Regions from separate parts of the Kistimonas ophiarachnellae genome, predicted to be linked through region 3. Evidence: predicted binding sites of a transcription regulator. Region 3 holds the regulator's gene; each other region holds the start of a gene.
What was found. The regulator FliA, encoded in region 3, starts transcription of late flagellar genes. The targets are predictions, from matches to a motif close to CTAAAGTTNNNNNNNNNNCNGCCGATA.

Region 1 (6,207 bases), on a different contig from region 3:
CTTTTTTCAGCTGGTCGTCGTCAACTTCCAGGTCACCGTTCATGGTGGTGATGACGCCCATCTCCGCCAGGGTGCCGAAGGCGGAACCTTCCAGCGGCGTGGACAGCGCGGAACGCAACTGCGACAACAGCGACTGGGTCATGGAATCACTGGCCAGCGCCGGACGACTGCCGCCTTCCGGCGTGCGGGTCAGGCTTTCAATGGCGCCGAACAGGGTGTTGTAGCTGTCGATCAGTTCGTTCACGGAATCGGTCATGGTGTCGAGGTCCGATTCCACGTCGACCCGGAAAGTTTCCCCGGCAGCGGCTTTTTTCAGGTCGATGGTGACGCCGCTGATGGCGTTTTCTACCTTGTTACTGGCGCTGGTGACCGTGATGCCATCCACAACCAGCTCGGCATCCTGTGCCGCCCGGAGTTCTTTCACCAACACGTTACCGCCACTTTCATTGGTAACGCTGATGGTATTGGCAGCACCCGTCTCATTGCTGGTCAGCACCAATTGGTCACCGTTGACGATGCTGGCTGTAACGCCGGGATTATCCTTCGACTTGTTGATGGCGTTCATCACCGACTCGAGGTCGTTTTCGCCCTCTTTCACGTCCAGCGTGAAGGATTCACCACCGACGTCTATCTTGTAGGTGCCTGCGGCCACGGAATCGCCTTCAAACACTGAAATCTTGTGCTTTTCGGCCAGCTGCTTAACTTCAACCTGATAACTGTTGGGCCGTGCGTCTCCATCCACAGTTACGCCGAACAGCTTTTCAGCGTCCTCATCCATGCTGACCTTGAGCGACCCGAACTCATCGGGGTCAGACAGCTTTTCCAGCGTCTTGTTAAACGCTCCGAGGGCGCTTTCCAGCTGTTCCAGCGCCGCCACCTCGTTGTTGATGGCCGTTTCGCTTTTCTGCAGCTGGTTTATTCGCGGCGCCATTTCCGACTGCACCATGGTCTGGACCATCAAATTGATATCCAGCCCCGAGCCCATGCCGGGCATGCTGATCGCCATAGGGTGACTTCCTTCCGTTCTGCCGTCCCACCGGACGGACGCATCGTGACCGGCCAATAGCAATTAGTGTGCCATCAGCACTCTTCGTTGATAAAAAATCCGCCTTCCGCCAGATCACCGGGATTCAGGCCCAGGAAGGTAAGGGGCGACAATTGACGTACGACAAAGTCATCCGCATCGAGGCATTCCACCACCAGGTCGCCGATGGGTAAACGACGAAGACTGAACCGCCAGCCCCGTTCGGCAACCACCGGATTCATCCGTGCGACATGGGCCAGCAATGGCTTCCGGAAGTTTTTTTCCGCCCCTTCCTGCGGTGTTTCTGGTGATGCCTGTCGACGGTCATCCTGCCCCACAGGCATCGTGCGACCCGCCGAGACAACTTTCCCGACCCGAACCGGGTTAACCGGCACAGACCTGTCGGATATACGTTCCATCCGTGATTCCCGGTGAGTCGAAAGACAATCGTTGTAAACAGGGTCACCCTGTGAAATCGCCGATTAAAAAAACGCCGGCACATCGCTGCAACCGGCGTTATTTATCGCATGCGCTTAACGAGCGATTAGCCCATCAGCTGAACGGCGTACTGCGGCAGACCTTTGGCCTGGGCCAGTACGGAAGAACCGGCCTGCATCAGCATCTGGCTCTTGGTCATGCTGGTGGTTTCCTTGGCGAAATCCACGTCCAGAATACGGCTCTGGGAAACGGTCATGTTTTCCTGGATGTTGGACAGGTTGCTGACGGTGGAGTCCAGACGGTTTTGGACGGCACCGAGGTTGGCGCGTTCGGAGTCTACGTGAGCCATTGCACTATCCAATGTTTTAATGGCTTGCTGAGCACCTGCGGCAGTTGTTAGATCAAGGGCTCCTACGTTCTCAGCCTTAACAACTGTACCTGTATTACCCATTGAATGCTTTGTAGCGTTCGTCAGAGCATCAATGGATGCTTGATCGTTTCCTGCAATGCTGAAGTCCAACACTTTTGCATCTGGATTATCTGAATTGTCGTCAGCCTTAACAGATATAGATACTTCCACATCGTAATCTTCGGCCATATTGTCTTCAATTTGGGTAACCAATCCCTCGATAGTGCTAGCGTTCAGCATTTCGGTATCGGTACCATCACTAGAATAATTGAAAGCGTATCCAGATGTTTCCCCGTCTGTTTCATGACGAAGAACTTCAACATTATTTTTGGATACGGTTTGAGCGAGAGAGTCTGCCCCCATTTCGCCAATACCGAAAGAAATAGTTTCATCAGCATTGGACCCAATCTGGAAAGTCAGTTTTTCTGCTGAACCATCCAGGAGTTTTCTACCTGAAAAAGTGGTGGTATCTGCAATACGGTTCATTTCAGTCTGCAACTGAGTGATCTCTTCCTGCATTGCAGCACGATCAGCTTCTGTATTGGTATCGTTAGCAGACTGTAACGCCAGATCACGCATACGGCCCATAATGTTGGAACTTTCCCCCATAGCCCCTTCCGCAGTCTGAGCCATAGAGATAGCATCGTTAGCATTACGCATAGCCACATCCAGACCGCTGATCTGAGTACCCATACGATTAGAAATCTGCATACCCGCCGCATCGTCGGCAGCACTGTTAATGCGCAGACCAGTGGACAGCTTCAGCATGCTGTTTTCCATGGCCTTCTGGGTGTTACCCAGGTTGTTCTGAGCGATCAGCGCGGTAGAGTTGGTATTGATGGACAGCATGTCATGACTCCGATAATTGCTGTGTTTTAGCGCCACTGGCGGCGTACGCAACAGAAGTCGTCTGTTAATTCAGGAACTTAAATATTTATTTTGTTTTTTTTGCCACTTTCCAGGCCGGAAAGTGGCAGGGAGGAAAAAAGAACCGCGAACGATCAGATGTAATTGAACAGAGAGAGCTTGTTCACCTTGCCATAACTCTGCTGCGTCGCCTGCAGCGCGGTAAATTCCATGGTCAGCTGGGTGATGGCTTCAGCGTAATCCAGGTTTTCCAGCGACCCTTTCATATCGGTCGTCATGGTGACGGACTCCTCATTGGCCTTCTGCGCCATCTCCAACGTGTTCATGCGTGCCCCCACTGACGTTAAGGTAGAACCGACGGATTGCATCGCGTCGTCTATGGTATCCAGGCTGGTTGCCAGTACGTTATCCAGTTCGGCGGGATCACCCGTTTTCAGGGCGTCAGATAATTTTTCCAGGCTGGTAAAAATATCGCTTCCATCCGCAGAACCGATCGAAAAAAAGATGTCTTCCGCCGTATCGCCCTGGGCAATGGTCCGGTTATCGCTGATGGGAATTTCACGACTACTGTCACCCCCGAGGTAAACCCAGTTGCCGTCGTCGTCTTTGGCCACCGGCGCCGTATCGCCCCTGGTGCCGCCAAACAGGTATTCGCCGCTGGCAGAGCGGGTATTCGCCATGTCTACCAGTTGTTCGGTCAGGTGATCCACTTCCTGGGCAATCGCCGCACGGTCTTCCGGGGTCATGCCATCGTTACCGGCGGACAGCGTCAGGTCACGCAGGCGCTGCAACGTGTCATTGACATCATTCAGCACCGTTTCTTCCGCTGACAGCGACAATTCTGCCGCCGCGATATTTTTCTGGTACTGCTCAAGCTGTGCCAGCTCGTCATTCATGCCCATGATCTGCAGGGCGGCCAGCGGATCATCAGACGGTTTCAGTATTTCCTTGCCACTGAGCATCTGCAGCAGCGACTGGTTGACCTTGCCGGTCGTCTGCTGCATGGAACTGTTCATGGTGGCATGCATTTGCATGGTGCTGATGCGCACGGTGTCACTCCTGTCAGCGATCAAAGGTTGAGGATGGTATCGAGCAGCTGCTGCGCGGTGGCGATCACTTTGGCGTTCGCCTGATACGCCTGCTGGTAAACCAGCAGGCTGCCCGCCTCTTCATCCAGGTTGACGCCAGCCACGCTCGCCAGGGCATTGGCCGCTTCCTCGTGGAGCACTTTCGCCGCGTTGTAACTGCTGCCCGCCTGCGCCGTGGTATTGCCCACGTCCGTCACCAGCAGGTTCCAGCTGTCGCCCAATGTATTCGTGCCGCCCACCAGGGGTTCTTTTTCCAGCGCGACCAGGTCCAGCAGGTTACTGTTGTCGCCCGGCTCATCCGGCTTGCCGGAGAAGGCCAGGTCGGCAGGGTCGGTCATGACCACGTCCATGGCGCTGCTGTAACCGCTGGTCGGGTCAACACCGAAACTGTCGCCTGCCGCCAGGCTGCCTTCGGCCACCTTGATGGTCATGCCGTCCACCGCAACGCCCGCCTCCAGGTCAGACGCCGCACCTTCGGACACCACTTTCCCGTCGCTGACCAGGCTGTAACGCAGCTCACCGTCGTCTGCTTCATAGACGTCGAGGGAATAGTCGCCGCCGGTAAGACTTCCACTGTCGCTGATTTCCACTTCCAGCAGGCCGCTGCCGGTATTGCCGCGGGACGCCTCAACCCGCTCGCGCATGGCCTCGGTGCTGTTGATATCGGAAAATAACGCCGAACCGGCGTTGCCGTCGAGGTCATAGCCTTCGCCCAGTTGTTCATTGATGGCGTCCGACATCACGATGGCAATCCTGCCCAGTTCACGCAGGGCAGGCTCAACCACCTGCTCACGGAAATCCAGCACGCCCTGGATACTGCCGCCAACGGATTTCAGCGGTTTTTCCGCCGTATCCGTGATCAGCGCCAGGCTCATCTGGTCACTGTCCGGATCGCCGTTACGAATCACCAGCTCATTGGCTTCGCCCCGCATGACCAGCGGCTCACCGAACGGCAGGTAAACATCCACGGTGCCGTCGGGACGGGTATCCGCCGTGACATCCAGCAGTTCCGACAGTTTCTGCACCGCCTGGTCACGCTGGTCCAGCAGTTCGTTGGGGACGCCGCTGCCAGACTGTGACGCCATGATGGAGTCATTAATTGCCGCGATATCCCCCATCAAACCATTGACGTCTGACACCATGACCTCCAGCTGGTCATTGGTCAGCTGCGCCTGTTTTTGCAGGCCGCCGTGCAAACTGTTGAAACGGGACGCCAGGTCATTGGCCTTGGCCAGCACCGTCTGCCGGGCCGCGTCGGAGGACGGGTCGCTGGCGGCGCTGTTCAGTCCGCCAAAAAAACCTTCCAGCGCCGGGGACAGGCTGCTGCCGTCGCCGGTCACCAGGGTTTCAAGCCGGTCGGCATGACTGTAATAGGCGGTGTGGTAACCGTAGGCGGTGGCGGTATCCCAGACCTGTCCGGCCAGGTAGCTGTCCGTCACCCGGCGGATATCGCTGACATACACGGTGCCGGTGGGCGACGTGGCGTAATTGACCTGTTGTCGTGTGTAACCGGGCACGGCGGAACCGGCGATATTCTTGCTGGCGACATTCAGGGCGGTCTGCGCGGCAAACATGCCGGAGATGCCCGTGTTAATCATGCTCATGGTTGGCTTTTTCTGATGATGCCGCCGGCCGGAGCTGGCGGGAACTAAAAGGGCTGGAACAGGAGTCGACACCTGTCGTTATTTATTAATTGCGGATAACCGAAACCCGTTACCCGCAACCTGATAAAACAGGGATCATTTCAGGCGATCAATACACTATCGAAACAAGGCGGCGTACTGTCGGTCTTCTTGCAGAATATGTTCCATCCACCACTTCTTGAGAAACGGCATGACTTCATAGATGTCCTGGTCTGACCGGACCGTCGACAACAACTGCTGCGTTTTCAGCATGATTTTTTCATGGATTAACCGATGCGCTTCAAGGCCCGGATAATTCACGCTCGCCATGATGGCTTCTTCCGTACTGAAATGCACTTTCGCATACTCTTCAAGCATCTTGAGCGTTGACTGGACAAAGGCCATGGAAGCGCCCATTTGAACATGGAAGTAAAAGGAATTGATGATACTGACCAGTCCCCTGTGCTGCTCATCAATGATAGTGACGCCGATATTGAGATCGTCATTCCAGACGATATATAACGGCTGTTCCATTAGCCTGTCTTTACCACCAGTGATGTTTATCACCTTCGGATTTCCTTTGTGTCAGGTAGTACGTCAGATTGATCACCCTGCAGGGTTTTCACCTGCAGGACCAGTTGCTCCGCCAGCCCGATACCGCCGCCTTCTGCCAGCGACAGGGCCAGTTCGCTATCGTGCCAGTCACGCATAAACGACTGTTCTCTGCTGTTGAACGGGTTACCTTCCGCCAGCACATCC
Region 2 (6,207 bases), on a different contig from region 3:
TCTGACGGCCTTCAGGTAGGCTCCGGGGCCGTGCCGGCCACCGCCCCGCCGGGGGCCATTCTGGCCGATTTTGACGGTATGCAGCTCACCATCAACGGGGGAACGCTCAACGTAGACGAGATCTATCGCCTGCAGCCCACCCGCCAGGGCAGTGATGAAATTGCCGTAGCGAATGACAATATTACCCAGCTGGCGCTGGGGGGCGAGATTTCCGCCCCCGGGGACAATACCGTGGCCAGGCAACTGGCGGCGCTGCAGACCAGTGATGTGATTGGCGGCGAGTTCAATCTTTCCGAGGGCTACACCCAGCTGGTGGGACGGATCGCTGTCATGACCTTCCAGACCAGCACGGCCATGGAGACCGGTCAGTCGTCCCTGCTCAGGGCCCAGGAGGAGCGCAACAACTTCAGCGGCGTCAACCTGGATGAAGAAGCCATGAACCTGATCCAGGCCGAGCAGGCCTATGCCGCGAGCGCCCAGGTGATCGCCGCGGCGCAGCGGGTGTTTGATTCCCTGATCAGCCTGTTGTAACTCGTAGTAATCCGAAGTAACAAGGAGGTTATGCCATGCGTGTCAGCACGGTGCAGTACAACAACATGATGATCGCTTCCATGCAGAAACAGGGGGCGGAACTGGCCAAAACCTATGATGGCATTACCTCGGGCAAGCAACTCCAGCAGCCGTCCGATGATGCGCTGGCAGCGGTGCAGGTGCTGCACCTGGACAAGGAAGTGGCGTTCCTGGAGCAATATCTGAGCAACATCGATGGCCTGGATTCGAAACTGCGTCAGGAAGAAACCCTGCTTACCAATATGGTGAACGTCCTGCAGGGTATCCGCGAGACTGTGGTGCTGACCGGTAACGTAGCACTGGGTTCGGATGGCCTGAAGTCCATGGCCGGGGTCATTGATGAGCAGATGGATGAGCTGCTGGGCCTGGTCAATTACCAGCGTGCGGACGGGCAGTACTTCTTCTCAGGCACAACATCCCAGACGGTGCCGGTAGTGGAGACCGCGACCCCCGGAGAGTACGAATACCAGGGCACGGAAGGGCAGCGGCTGGTTGCGGTCAACGGCACCACGGATATTGCCGCCAATGATCCGGCCACGGACCTGTTCTTCAACAGCGGTATCCAGGCGGTCACGGCCGTGGGCAGTGCGCTGCTTGAGGAGGTCACGGTGCTTGACCTGGCGACCTTCAGCCAGTATGACAGCATTTCGGTGGAGAATGTCGCCGGTACCTGGACCACCACGGCGACGCCGAATGATGGCGGCCCGGCGGTCCTGCTGCCAACCACCGTTACCGGCGATGAGCTGACCATTACCGGGCTGGTTTCTGCCAGGATCAATGGCGCCACGGCGCCCGGCGATCGTTTTACCCTGACCGCCGTTGACACGTTTACCGCGTTGTCAGCCTTTGCCACGAACATTTCTGACAGCCGGACTTTCGTACCGGGCGAGATGCTTGGCGACATGCTGAAAACCATCGACAACACCATTGACAAGATCGGGCAGGTTCAGACCCGTATTGGCGGCAGCCTCAATACCATGGCCTCCATCGGCAGCAGCCATGAGGATGTCATCCTGATGAACAGCACCCTGCGTTCCGGACTGGAAGACCTGGATTATGCCGAGGCCATCTCCCGGCTCAACCTGCAGCAGACCGCCCTGAGCGCGTCACAGCAGACGTTCGTCAAGATCCAGGGGATGTCCCTGTTTGATTACATGCGGTAAACGGCCGCGCCAGCCCCTGTGGGCTGTCAGAAAAGCAACGAAATATTGCCGGTTTTGGCTCTCGCAGATTCAAGATTTACAGAAAATTACCGATTGTTTGATTCAGGACGATCAGGAAAAAAGAGTCTGCCATGTCCAGGATAAGTGGAGTCAACAAAGCGGGTTCCGGCGCCCGGTTATCGGGGATGACGGCGACCCGAAAGGTGCCGGCTCCCTCTGCCATTACCGGTACGGACCGGTTGGAACTGAGTGACCAGGCACAGTTGCTGGGTATTCTGGAAGAGGATGCCGAGCAATTGCCGGTGATTGATATGGCCAAAGTAGAGACGTTACGGGAAGCCATTCAGTCCGGAAAAATGCCCATAGACCGGGAGTTGCTGGCTAAAAAAATCCAGCAATTTGAGCGTTTTCTTCAGGATATCGACTCATGACCACTACAGCCCCCGACGCGACACTCTCAGCCCTGCGTCAAACCAACCGGCTTCTGACACAAATGGAGCAATTGCTGGAGCAGCAATACCGGTATCTGCTGTCCCGGGATATGGTCTCCCTGGAGCAGGAGAGCAGTCGGCTGTCGGGGTTGATTGAAGAGCTGGAAGTCGATACCGCACACAGAAACCAGCATCTGGCATCCCGGGGGCTGACAGCCGATATGGCGGGCATGAACCAGTTGATTGACGGGTTGCCTGCGGATGTTCAGGGTGACGGACGTGAGCTTTGGACAACCATCCGAAAGCAGATGGTGCGCTGCCGCGAGATGAACCTGATGAATGGCCGCCTGCAGGGACGGTTGCGTTCAGCCACGGCCAGGCTGGTGGAGTTGTTCTGGGGAAATACAGTGGCTCAGCCTGGCTACAACCAGGGGGGGCAACTGGAGCGCGCCAGTCGCCCGAGAAACATTGACCAGGCCTGATCAGGCATCCTGACGATGATCGATATATTGCCGGATGGCATGATCATCCAGCATCTTCTGCTCGCTCTTAATGAGTTTCAGGCGGCTTTTCTGCTGCATTTTTTCCAGTAATTTTTCCATTGCCTTGAGCTTGCGGTGCTCACCCGCGGCCTGCAGGCTGAGATCATTGTATTCCTGTTGACCGCGGTCGACCCGCTGGTGCTGCAAATCGGCCACCTGCTGGAGAAGGTTTCGAAAGCGGATCAGGTTGACCACGGACATGGGCGTCACCTGGGTATCGGTGTCTGTCCGGTAGTCACTGATGGCCTGCTTCAGGTAAGTCAGCTGGTCACGCTGTTGATTGAGGCTCTGCTCTGACTGGAGCGCTTTTTTCATCGCTTCCCGGTAGCGCTGCTGTTGAATTTCCAGGCATTTCTCCAGGAGCTGGACTGATGTGCTCATGCGACCTCCGTATTGTTACCAGGGGTTGGCGCGGGCGCGGCGCCACCCTGCCACAGTGAGTAGAGTTGCTGGATACAGCTGGCATGATCAATCCGTTCATACATGCCCTGCTTGAGATAGCCCTGCATCAGCGGGTAAAGCTGAATGGCGCGATCCAGCTCCGGATCGGCGCCACGTTGATAGGCGCCGATCGCCATCATGTCCCGGAACTGGTGGTAGCGGGAGTAATAGTGTCGGAAGACCTGGGCCGCTTTCTGCTGCGTTTCATCAGTGATCTGTGGCATGGCCCGGCTGATGGAGGATTCGATATCAATGGCGGGGTAGTGACCACTGTCAGCCAGCTCTCGGCTGAGAACAATATGCCCATCCAGGATGGATCTTGCTGAGTCCGCCACCGGATCCTGCAGGTCATCCCCTTCGGACAGCACGGTGTAAAACGCGGTAATGGAACCGCTTCCTTCAATCCCGTTTCCGGCCCGCTCCACCAACTTGGGAATCTGGCTGAACACGGAAGGGGTATATCCCCTTGTGGCTGGAGGCTCCCCGACCGACAGGGCGATTTCCCGCTGAGCCTGGGCATAGCGGGTCAGGGAATCCATCAGTAGCAGAACATCCTGTCCCTGGTCACGGTAGTATTCAGCCATCCGGTGACAGAGTAAGGCGGCGCGCAGGCGCATGACCGGCGACTCATCGGCGGGAGCCGCAATAACCACGGTTCGAGCCAACCCTTCAGGCCCGAGGGTGTGTTCGATGAATTCCTTCACCTCACGCCCCCGCTCACCGATCATGCCGACAACGGTAATATCCGCCGTAGTATTTCGGGTCATCATGCTCAGAAGCACGCTCTTGCCGACCCCACTGCCAGCCATCAGTCCAAGTCGTTGTCCTTTACCCACGCTCAGCAGGCCATTGATGGCCCTGACACCGACATCCAGCGGGTCAGTAATGGGTTTACGATGCAGCGGGTTGATTGGAGGGCTGCTCAGCGGAATGGTGACGTCGGGCCGAATGCTGCCCTGGTTATCCAGTGGTTCGGCCAGCCCATTAATAACGCGACCGAGGAAACGGTTGCCGACAGGAATCGCCATATCGTGACCGAGGGGCAGCACCCGATCACCGGGCTGCAGCCCACTGGCATTGCCCAGCGACATCAGGAAATGGACTGAATCATTAAAGCCCACGACCTCAGCTTCCAGACAACGCTTGTCCCGGCGGGATTCGATCCGGCAACGGTCACCTACCGCCAGCTGGCAGCCTGATGCTTCCAGCACCAGACCGGTCATTTTGGTCAACCGTCCGTAGATGCGGGCGACCGGCAGGGACTGAATCCGGTCTGCCAGTGTCAGGCCGTGCCCTTCATCACCGGATGTGGTCATGTCAGCCGCTCCTCGACTTCATCCGGCATGTAGAGACGAACCATGTCGAGACAGTCCTGGATGCGTTGTTCGATATTCGCTTCCGCTTCCAGTTCGCCGTTTTCAATCCGGCAGTTACCGGGTTCAATCTCGGGGGCGGCAAAAATCTCCCACTGTTCGCGGAGTTCCGGTTTGAACTGCAGCAGGCGTTCGGAGTCCACGGGATTCAGGTAAATCTGGAAAGTGCCATCGTTGCCTGGCAGGCTTTGCAGGGTATTGCGGATAACCCGGTAAATTTGTTCCGGACGGCTCTTGGGCTCACTGCGGATGATCTGCCGGACAATCGTTTCCACCAGTGTAGAGAGCCATTCACTCATCTCATCCCGTCGGTTCTCATAGAGGCTGCGAACATTGCTCAGAATACTGTTCAGCTGGGTGATAAGGGCCGTGATTTCCTGCTCACTGTTTGATAATGCTTCCTTGTAAGCCTGTTCGCGACCGCTGGTGATACCTTCCTTAAGCCCCTGCTCAAAGCCTTCCTGGCGGCCTTCGGCCAGCCCTTCATTACGACCTTCTTCCAGCCCCTGCTGATGGCCCTGCTCATAGCCATCCTTACGCGCCAGCGCCATGCCCTGGCGGTAACCATCAGCAAAGCCCTGTGCGCCGTTGGCCTGGAAATAGGCGCTGTTCTGGTCAATGAGGCCATTGATGTCGGGGTAATCCGAATCGGCTGCCAGTGGCTCCTGAACAACTCTTGACGGTGTCGTTTCCGGCCCGCCCGACGGAATATCAGGGGCATCCTGGCGGGGCGGTCGGCGAAAGGCCGGAAAACTGACCCGCTGGCATTGTTCCTCAGATCCGCGAATAACACGACCTGATTGTTTCATGGCGCGATCCCTGCGTTTTTGCGTGTTATTCAATCATTTCTTCATCTCTGAAGTTCAGCTCGATCTCGCCTTCATCGGCCAGTCGGCGAGCGGTATCGAGCATTTCCTTGCGGGCGGCCTGCACCTGGCTGGCCCGGACACTGCCCAGGTTCTCGATATCATCCAGCAGGTACTTGGCGGAACTCTTGGCCATGTTGTTCAGGATCATGTCCATCAGTTCGTCCGCCGCGCCCTTCAGCGCCATGACCAGGACATCCTGGGGAACTTCAGCGACGATCCGGTTGATGGCTTCGTCATTCACCTTCGCCAGGTTGTCAAAGACGAACATGTGGTTCTCAAGCTCAACCGCCAGGCTCTCATCCTTTTCCTTGAAGTGTGCCAGCAGGCTCTTGGTTTCATCCTCGCTGAGGCGGTTCATGATGTCGGCCACCTGGCGCATGCCGCTGATGGTCGTGTTGTGGCCGGAGTTCAGCTCGACCATGTTGTCATCAAACATGGCGTTGAGTTCCTGGATGATGGCCGGATGCAGTTCTTCCAGCTTGGCAACCCGTGACAGCAGGTCGTTATGGGTGTGCAGGGGCAGCCGCTTGAGCACATCCGAGGCCTGCTTGGAGTCCAGGTTGGCCAGCAGCACGGCCTGCAGCTGCGGGTGCTCATGGGCAATCAGTTCGGCGATGGTGGACGCGCCCATCCACTTGATCATCTCAAGGCCGTTGCCGGTTTCCTCATGCCCGAAGATGGATTCGAGCATTTTGGTGGCGTCTTTTTCACCCATGGCCAGCTGCAGGCTTTTTTCGAGGTATTGCTGGGTACCGCCAATGAAACCGGCTTCGTAGCGGTATTCATGGAAAAACTGGCTCAGGATGGTCTGCACCTCG
Region 3 (6,207 bases):
AAAGCCGATACTGACCATTCCCATCACAGACAGCACACGTGCCAACATAATCGTTGGCAACGAGCGTGAGAAAATGCTCACGGCAAACGTCCAGCCAGCCAGAATCAGCGCCCATAGCAGGAGTGAGCCCTCATGCGCGCCCCAGACTGCACTGACCTTAAAAGGCAATGGCAACAGGGTATTCGAATTCCGCGCCACATAAGCCACGGTGAAATCATCCGCGACAAAGGCTTCAACCAGAATCAGGAAGGCAATCAGCAGGAAAAAAAACTGTCCCCAGCTAAGCGGCTTAGCTAGCGCCTGCCAGGTTCGATGCCCGGTAAATGTGCCCACCAATGGCACAACAGACAGGATAACGGCAAAGCATAGCGCGATAATTAACGACAACTGCCCAAGTTCTGGAATCATGCGCCGGACTCCCTGTAGGTCACGGTTTTCTCGGGCTGCCCATGCGCTTTATCTATTGCATCCTGAACTTCCGGCGGCATGTAGGTGGAGTCATGCTTCGCCAGCACTTCCTCGGCATAGAAAATACCATCATTGCCGAGCTTGCCAGTTCCCACAATGCCCTGACCTTCCGCAAACAAATCCGGCAGGATACCAGTGTATTTCACGGTAATCGTGCCAGCACCATCGGTGATATCAAAGGCGACATTCAGACTTTCCGGATCACGAATAACAGAACCTGCTACCACCAGGCCACCACCACGGATCTGCACGTCAGTGGGCGCTTCCTTGCCGATCATCTGGGCCGGGGAATAATACAGGTTGATATTCTGCTGCAGCGCCATCAAAACCAGTCCAACAGCGATACCGGCACCGATAAGAATAAACAGCAACAGGAAAAGGCGTTGTTTACGAATCGCTTTCATGCCCTCTCCTCCCGGCGGATACGGCGACGAATGGCATCCATAGCCCGCTTACGTGCGCGCAACGGGCTGACCAGGTTGTACCCCACCACCAGTGACGCGATCAGATAACATGTCCAGACGTAAGGACCGTGTCCCCCCATTTGAACCAGGCTGTCAAACGTTTCAAAGTACATCTATCGTCCTTCTATGCCCGTCTTAGTCTTTTACTCGTATTCACACCGATGTCTTTCAGGACGCCACCAGCTGCTTAACCCAGCGCGTTCGCTGTTCCCGCTCCAGTATTTCCGCACGTAGTCGCAACAGAAAGACGAACAGGCAGAACAGGTAAAAACCGGCGATGGAAATCAACAACGGCGTCAGCATTTCCGGCGCCATGGTAGTTTCGCCCGTCACCTTGATGGACGGCCCCTGATGCAGGGTATTCCACCATTCAACGGAATACTTGATGATCGGAAGATTCACCAGCCCCACCAGTGCGAGAATGGCACAGGCACGCGCAGCGGAATCCTGACTGTTCATCGCTTCACGCAACGCAATCAAACCGAGATAGAGGAACATCAGGATCAATACCGAGGTCAGCCGGGCATCCCATACCCACCAGGTCCCCCAGGTCGGTTTCCCCCAGATCGCCCCGGTGAGAAGCGCCAGCGCACAAAAAGATGCACCGATAGGCGCCAGGCATTTGGCCGCCATATCTGCCAGTTTGATTTTCCAGATAAAGCCAATACCGGCAATGATCGCCATCCCGGCATAAACCGACATGGCCAGCGATGCCGACGGCACATGAATAAAAATAATGCGGTAACTGTTACCCTGCAGGTAATCCGGCGGCGTCCAGAACAGCCCCCAGCCGACCCCGATCAGGATCAGCGCAGACGCCAGCAAACCGATCCACGGCAACCACCGACCACTGATGTCATAGAACCACTTTGGCGAAGCAAACTTGTGAAAAAATGTCCAGCGCATACGTTATAGTAACTTTCTGTTCTGTCGCGCCATAATATGGGTATTTACCGTAAATACCATATAAACCGTTCCCCTCATGGCGCTTCGTTGATCTGGCGCAATACTACCATGACTGCGTCATTTACTCACTTAACCGCTGATACTGATCCGTAATCCCGCACTGATGGCGAAGGGTGCAAACGTCACACCCAGCATGAGCATGGCGCCGAGCCAGAGCAGGTAACCGCTCCAGGCCAACCCGTTCACCGCTGCGTCAATGCAGCCCGTTCCCAGGATCAACACCGGGATATAAAGCGGCAAAATCAGGAGCGACATCAACACGCCCCCCTTTTTCAAACCGACTGTCAGGGCTGAACCAATTGCCCCCAGCAGGCTCAAAAGTGGCGTACCCAGCATCAAGGTGGCAATCAACGCAGGGAAGGCAGACGCGGGCAAATGAAACATCACGGCCAGCACCGGTGACAGAATCACCAGCAACAAACCACTCACTAACCAGTGGGCCAGCACTTTCGCCATCACTAACACATAAAGCGGCTGCGGACTGAGCATGATCTGCTCAAGAGAACCATCATCGAAATCAGACCGGAACAGGCTATCCAAAGACAGCAATGTCGCCAACAGCGCGGCCACCCAGATGATGCCGCTGCCAATCATGGTCAACATTTTGGATTCAGGACCAACGCCTAACGGAAACAGGCTGGCCACCAGGATAAAAAACACCAGTGGATTCATCAGGTCACCGCGCTGACGGAAATGCAGCCGGAGATCCCGGGACAACACCTGACAAAAAGCGTGAAAAACAGAAGGGGCTGTCGATTCAGTCATTACACGGCCTCTACTGCTAATGAATGATCCGAAGAAGACAGCAACTCAGCAAGATCAAGCCGTTTCAAGCCCTGATACTGAATACCCAGCTCATGGTGAGTCGTTAACATCACCATCCCGCCTTGCTGAGCATGGCTGATCAATAAGGATTCCAGCGCCTTGACACCGGCACGGTCAATGGCGGTAAACGGTTCATCGAGTATCCACAAGCGCTGTTGACTGAGATGCAGACGTGCCAGCGCTACCCGTCGCTGCTGCCCCGCTGAAAGTTGATAGCAGGGCACATCCTCAAACCCATAAAGGTCGACCTTACCGAGCGCGCCGAGAATAGCCTTATTCGTATAATGCCCATGCATTCCCATCACAGCCCGGAGGTTTTCCTCTGGCGTTAAGGCTGGCTTGATTCCCACCTGGTGGCCTATAAACAACAGGTCCTGCTGGAAGGCCAGCCGGTTACGCTCAACCGTAGTACCACACCAAGTAATATCGCCATCAAAATCAAGCGATAATCCGGACACAATGCGCAACAGCGTAGTCTTGCCGGAGCCATTCGGCCCCGTCACCTGAACAATTTCACCCGGTCCGAGATCCAGTGCCAGCTCAGAAAACAGTACTCGATCATCCCGAATGCAACACAGTTGCCTGAGTCTTAACAGAGGATCGTTCGGTGTGACGGCGGTCATGCAGATGCGTTAAAACCAGCAGTTATAGTGAGCTGACTTTATATAGAAAGAGGCAGGATTTTGCAAAAACAGGAAGTCATCATGGGGTATTTACCGAGTCACGATGCTTATTACCGTAACCCGGCTATCTTCTGTCGTTACTGTTTGTCGCTGCGCATGACGACAGGCAAGTCAAACGCCAACCAGGAAAAATAGCCTTCCCGGAAATAAAATACTTTTTCGTAGCCCCATAAAACCGCCAGGTATGATGCAAAGGCTGCACGAATCCGGTGAGTCCCACTGCCATAAATCACCACCGGTGTTTTGCGATCCATGAAACCATCATGGTAAAGCAGGGCAAAGGTTGACTTGAGCCCCAGGTGATGCGCCCCCTCAACATGTCCCCAGTTCCATTCCCGGCGAGTGCGAATATCAATGAACATGGCTCCCAATTCATGTAGTCGCTTGGCCTGGGCCGTATTAACGGTAGTTGCCCCCTCAACATGCTCCGGTGCTTCACCCGCTACCGCCTGTCCCCAAAGCAATGCCATAAACAGCACCACACTTCTGAATACACTGATGATTTGTTGCATCCGATACGTCCTTGTATAACTGCTTACCACACGGTCTTCCTGACCGCTTACGGCAAGACATAGCCCAGAAACAACCTGACTGCAGTACTGGCATTTCAAGTCCAGTTCTGCAGCCGGGCCCTCAGTCTTAACGCCGCCTGGCTGTGGATCTGGCTGACCCGCGACTCGCTGACCCCCAGCACCTTGCCAATTTCCTTGAGATTCAGTTCCTTTTCGTAATAGAGGTTCAACACCAGCTGCTCCCGCTCTGACAGGGTCTCAATGGCAGACCCCAAGGCCTTGCGGAACTTCTCCGTCTGCAGATCCAGTTCCGGGGCATTGTTCTCTGAGCGGCGTTGCAGGCGCGACTCCTCGCTATCGAACATATCCTCAAAACTGAACAATCGGCAGCCACGCAAGTCCTGCAGGATGTTGAAGTATTCCTCCAGAGAAACATCCATTTCTGCCGCGACTTCAGAATCCCGTGAATCACGCCCAAGCCTCGCCTCTACCGCACGAATCGCTTCGCTGACACGTCGGCTATTGCGATACACCGAACGAGGCCCCCAGTCTCCCCGACGAATCTCGTCCAGCATGGCGCCGCGAATCCGAATACCGGCAAAGGTTTCAAAGCTCGCTCCCTTGTCGACATCAAATTTCCGCGCCGCTTCCAGCAAGCCGACCATACCAGCCTGCACAAGATCATCGAGCTGCACACTGGCGGGCATCCTGGCAGAAAGGTGACGGGCAATCCGTTTGACCAGCGGCGTATGTCGCTCAACCAACTCGGCATACGTTCGCCGACTGGCGCGTTTTTCCGCCGTTTCCCGAATCAACGCTTCCATGGCTAACACCCTCCTGCGAGAACCTGGTTCTCGAAGAAGAAGGTCATCCCGCCCCTCGGGTAATAAACACGTGAGTGCTGACTCATGCCATCGGCAATAGAGCGCATACCACGGCAAACCTTGGAGTCGGGAGCAGTCTGGAAGAGCGTCATGGCACGATCACTGGCCTTGCGCACTGCAGGGTCGTAAGGCAAGGTGCCGGCATGACGAATCACGAGGTCATGGTCAAAGCCAATCTGCGACTGCAACGCCTGGATGAGCTGCGAGCCTTCACGCTGACTCCTGACCATGTTGGTCACAACATTGAAATGCTGAACACCATATTGCAGACGCAATGTACGGATATAGTCCGCCGTATCCGCAATGGTGACCTTGTCCGGCGTGACCAGCACCATGGCATCCGATGCGGCTGCTACCAGGCGCATGTCCCGCTCCCGGAAACCACCGGCGGTATCCAGCAGCAGGATATCAACCTGGTCAGCAATATCATCGACAGACTGGATCAGCGATAGCAGGCTGGTCTCATTGATGCCGGCGAGATCACCTCCGCCCCTGGCGCCGGGCACCACTTTCACATCCGCCGGTCCTGACAGAAAGGTGTCGGCAATCGAGCACCGCCCTGCCATCACATCCGCGATGGTTTGCTCCGGCGTCTGCCCGAGCATCAGGTGCACATTGGCAAGATTAAAATCAGCATCCATTAACAAGACACGGTTGCCGGCACGACTTAACGCTTCGGCCAGGTTAATGGAAAAGCTGGTTTTCCCTACACCACCTTTGCCGCTGGCAATCGCAGCGACTCTCACTGGTTTAACGTCCATAGTTCCTTTACGGTCCGTTAGTTGTCATGGGATAGATTCAGCTAACGCCATTCCTTGGCGTCAGCAAATTAATAATTGCAAGAGATGTACCAACATAAAAAAACAGACCCAATAAAATATATCTATATGTTTTTATTGGCTTTATTTGAAATCACAAAAAGAATACAACCCTATAAGCCCGATAACTCCTCAATTATCAGGATGTTTTTTTGACTCACCAGTCATCAGGTGACATTTTCCCGGCATCTACAAATGCCCGTTATTGGAAACACACAAGGAAAATCAAAGAAACTATCTTCAAGCTGATGGCTTAATAAACCGTCAAGTGCTTAATGGGCCCCTCTAGCAAAACATTTTCACTGGTCTGCATGCTGCAAAAAAATGATTGATACCTGCATTTACTATACGAAGGCTTTGATGGTCACGGGGAAGAACTAATACAGCCATTTTAGCCAACCTCTCAGGAACTGATGACACAAAGGGATGTCCTTGTATATAGGCGTATTCCTGAGTGAACTTTTGATTCCAGAACATTCAGAGTGCGCTTACGGTGTATGACCTTTCACTTAACAGTCCGGAAAATCCGTTTTATAAAAACGTGAAAATCCGAGATTGAAACAACTGACAGGATGCTTAATATGTTT

Region 1: AC27K1_RS18430 (flagellin) is a predicted target of FliA. The motif match lies at 2,776-2,802, and genes of this name have one in related genera.
Region 2: flgM (flagellar biosynthesis anti-sigma factor FlgM) is a predicted target of FliA. The motif match lies at 1,802-1,828, and genes of this name have one in related genera.

Annotation. Positions count from the first base shown of each region.
Region 1 is NZ_BAAJPA010000017.1:8,396-14,602, forward strand. It holds gene fliD (flagellar filament capping protein FliD) at 1-1,006, opposite strand, end outside; gene AC27K1_RS18425 (hypothetical protein) at 1,081-1,443, opposite strand; gene AC27K1_RS18430 (flagellin) at 1,569-2,720, opposite strand; gene flgL (flagellar hook-associated protein FlgL) at 2,873-3,787, opposite strand; gene flgK (flagellar hook-associated protein FlgK) at 3,808-5,430, opposite strand; gene AC27K1_RS18445 (bacteriohemerythrin) at 5,587-6,015, opposite strand; gene AC27K1_RS18450 (rod-binding protein) at 6,012-6,207, opposite strand, start outside.
Region 2 is NZ_BAAJPA010000001.1:412,377-418,583, forward strand. It holds gene flgK (flagellar hook-associated protein FlgK) at 1-531, shown strand, start outside; gene flgL (flagellar hook-associated protein FlgL) at 567-1,733, shown strand; gene flgM (flagellar biosynthesis anti-sigma factor FlgM) at 1,865-2,164, shown strand; gene AC27K1_RS01750 (flagella synthesis protein FlgN) at 2,161-2,646, shown strand; gene AC27K1_RS01755 (flagellar export protein FliJ) at 2,647-3,087, opposite strand; gene fliI (flagellar protein export ATPase FliI) at 3,084-4,463, opposite strand; gene AC27K1_RS01765 (FliH/SctL family protein) at 4,460-5,329, opposite strand; gene fliG (flagellar motor switch protein FliG) at 5,355-6,207, opposite strand, start outside.
Region 3 is NZ_BAAJPA010000006.1:173,166-179,372, forward strand. It holds gene AC27K1_RS09445 (heme lyase CcmF/NrfE family subunit) at 1-408, opposite strand, end outside; gene ccmE (cytochrome c maturation protein CcmE) at 405-872, opposite strand; gene ccmD (heme exporter protein CcmD) at 869-1,045, opposite strand; gene AC27K1_RS09460 (heme ABC transporter permease) at 1,101-1,838, opposite strand; gene ccmB (heme exporter protein CcmB) at 1,968-2,663, opposite strand; gene ccmA (cytochrome c biogenesis heme-transporting ATPase CcmA) at 2,663-3,346, opposite strand; gene AC27K1_RS09475 (rhodanese-like domain-containing protein) at 3,484-3,918, opposite strand; gene AC27K1_RS09480 (RNA polymerase sigma factor FliA) at 4,014-4,742, opposite strand; gene AC27K1_RS09485 (P-loop NTPase) at 4,745-5,563, opposite strand; gene AC27K1_RS09490 (sulfotransferase family protein) at 6,202-6,207, shown strand, end outside.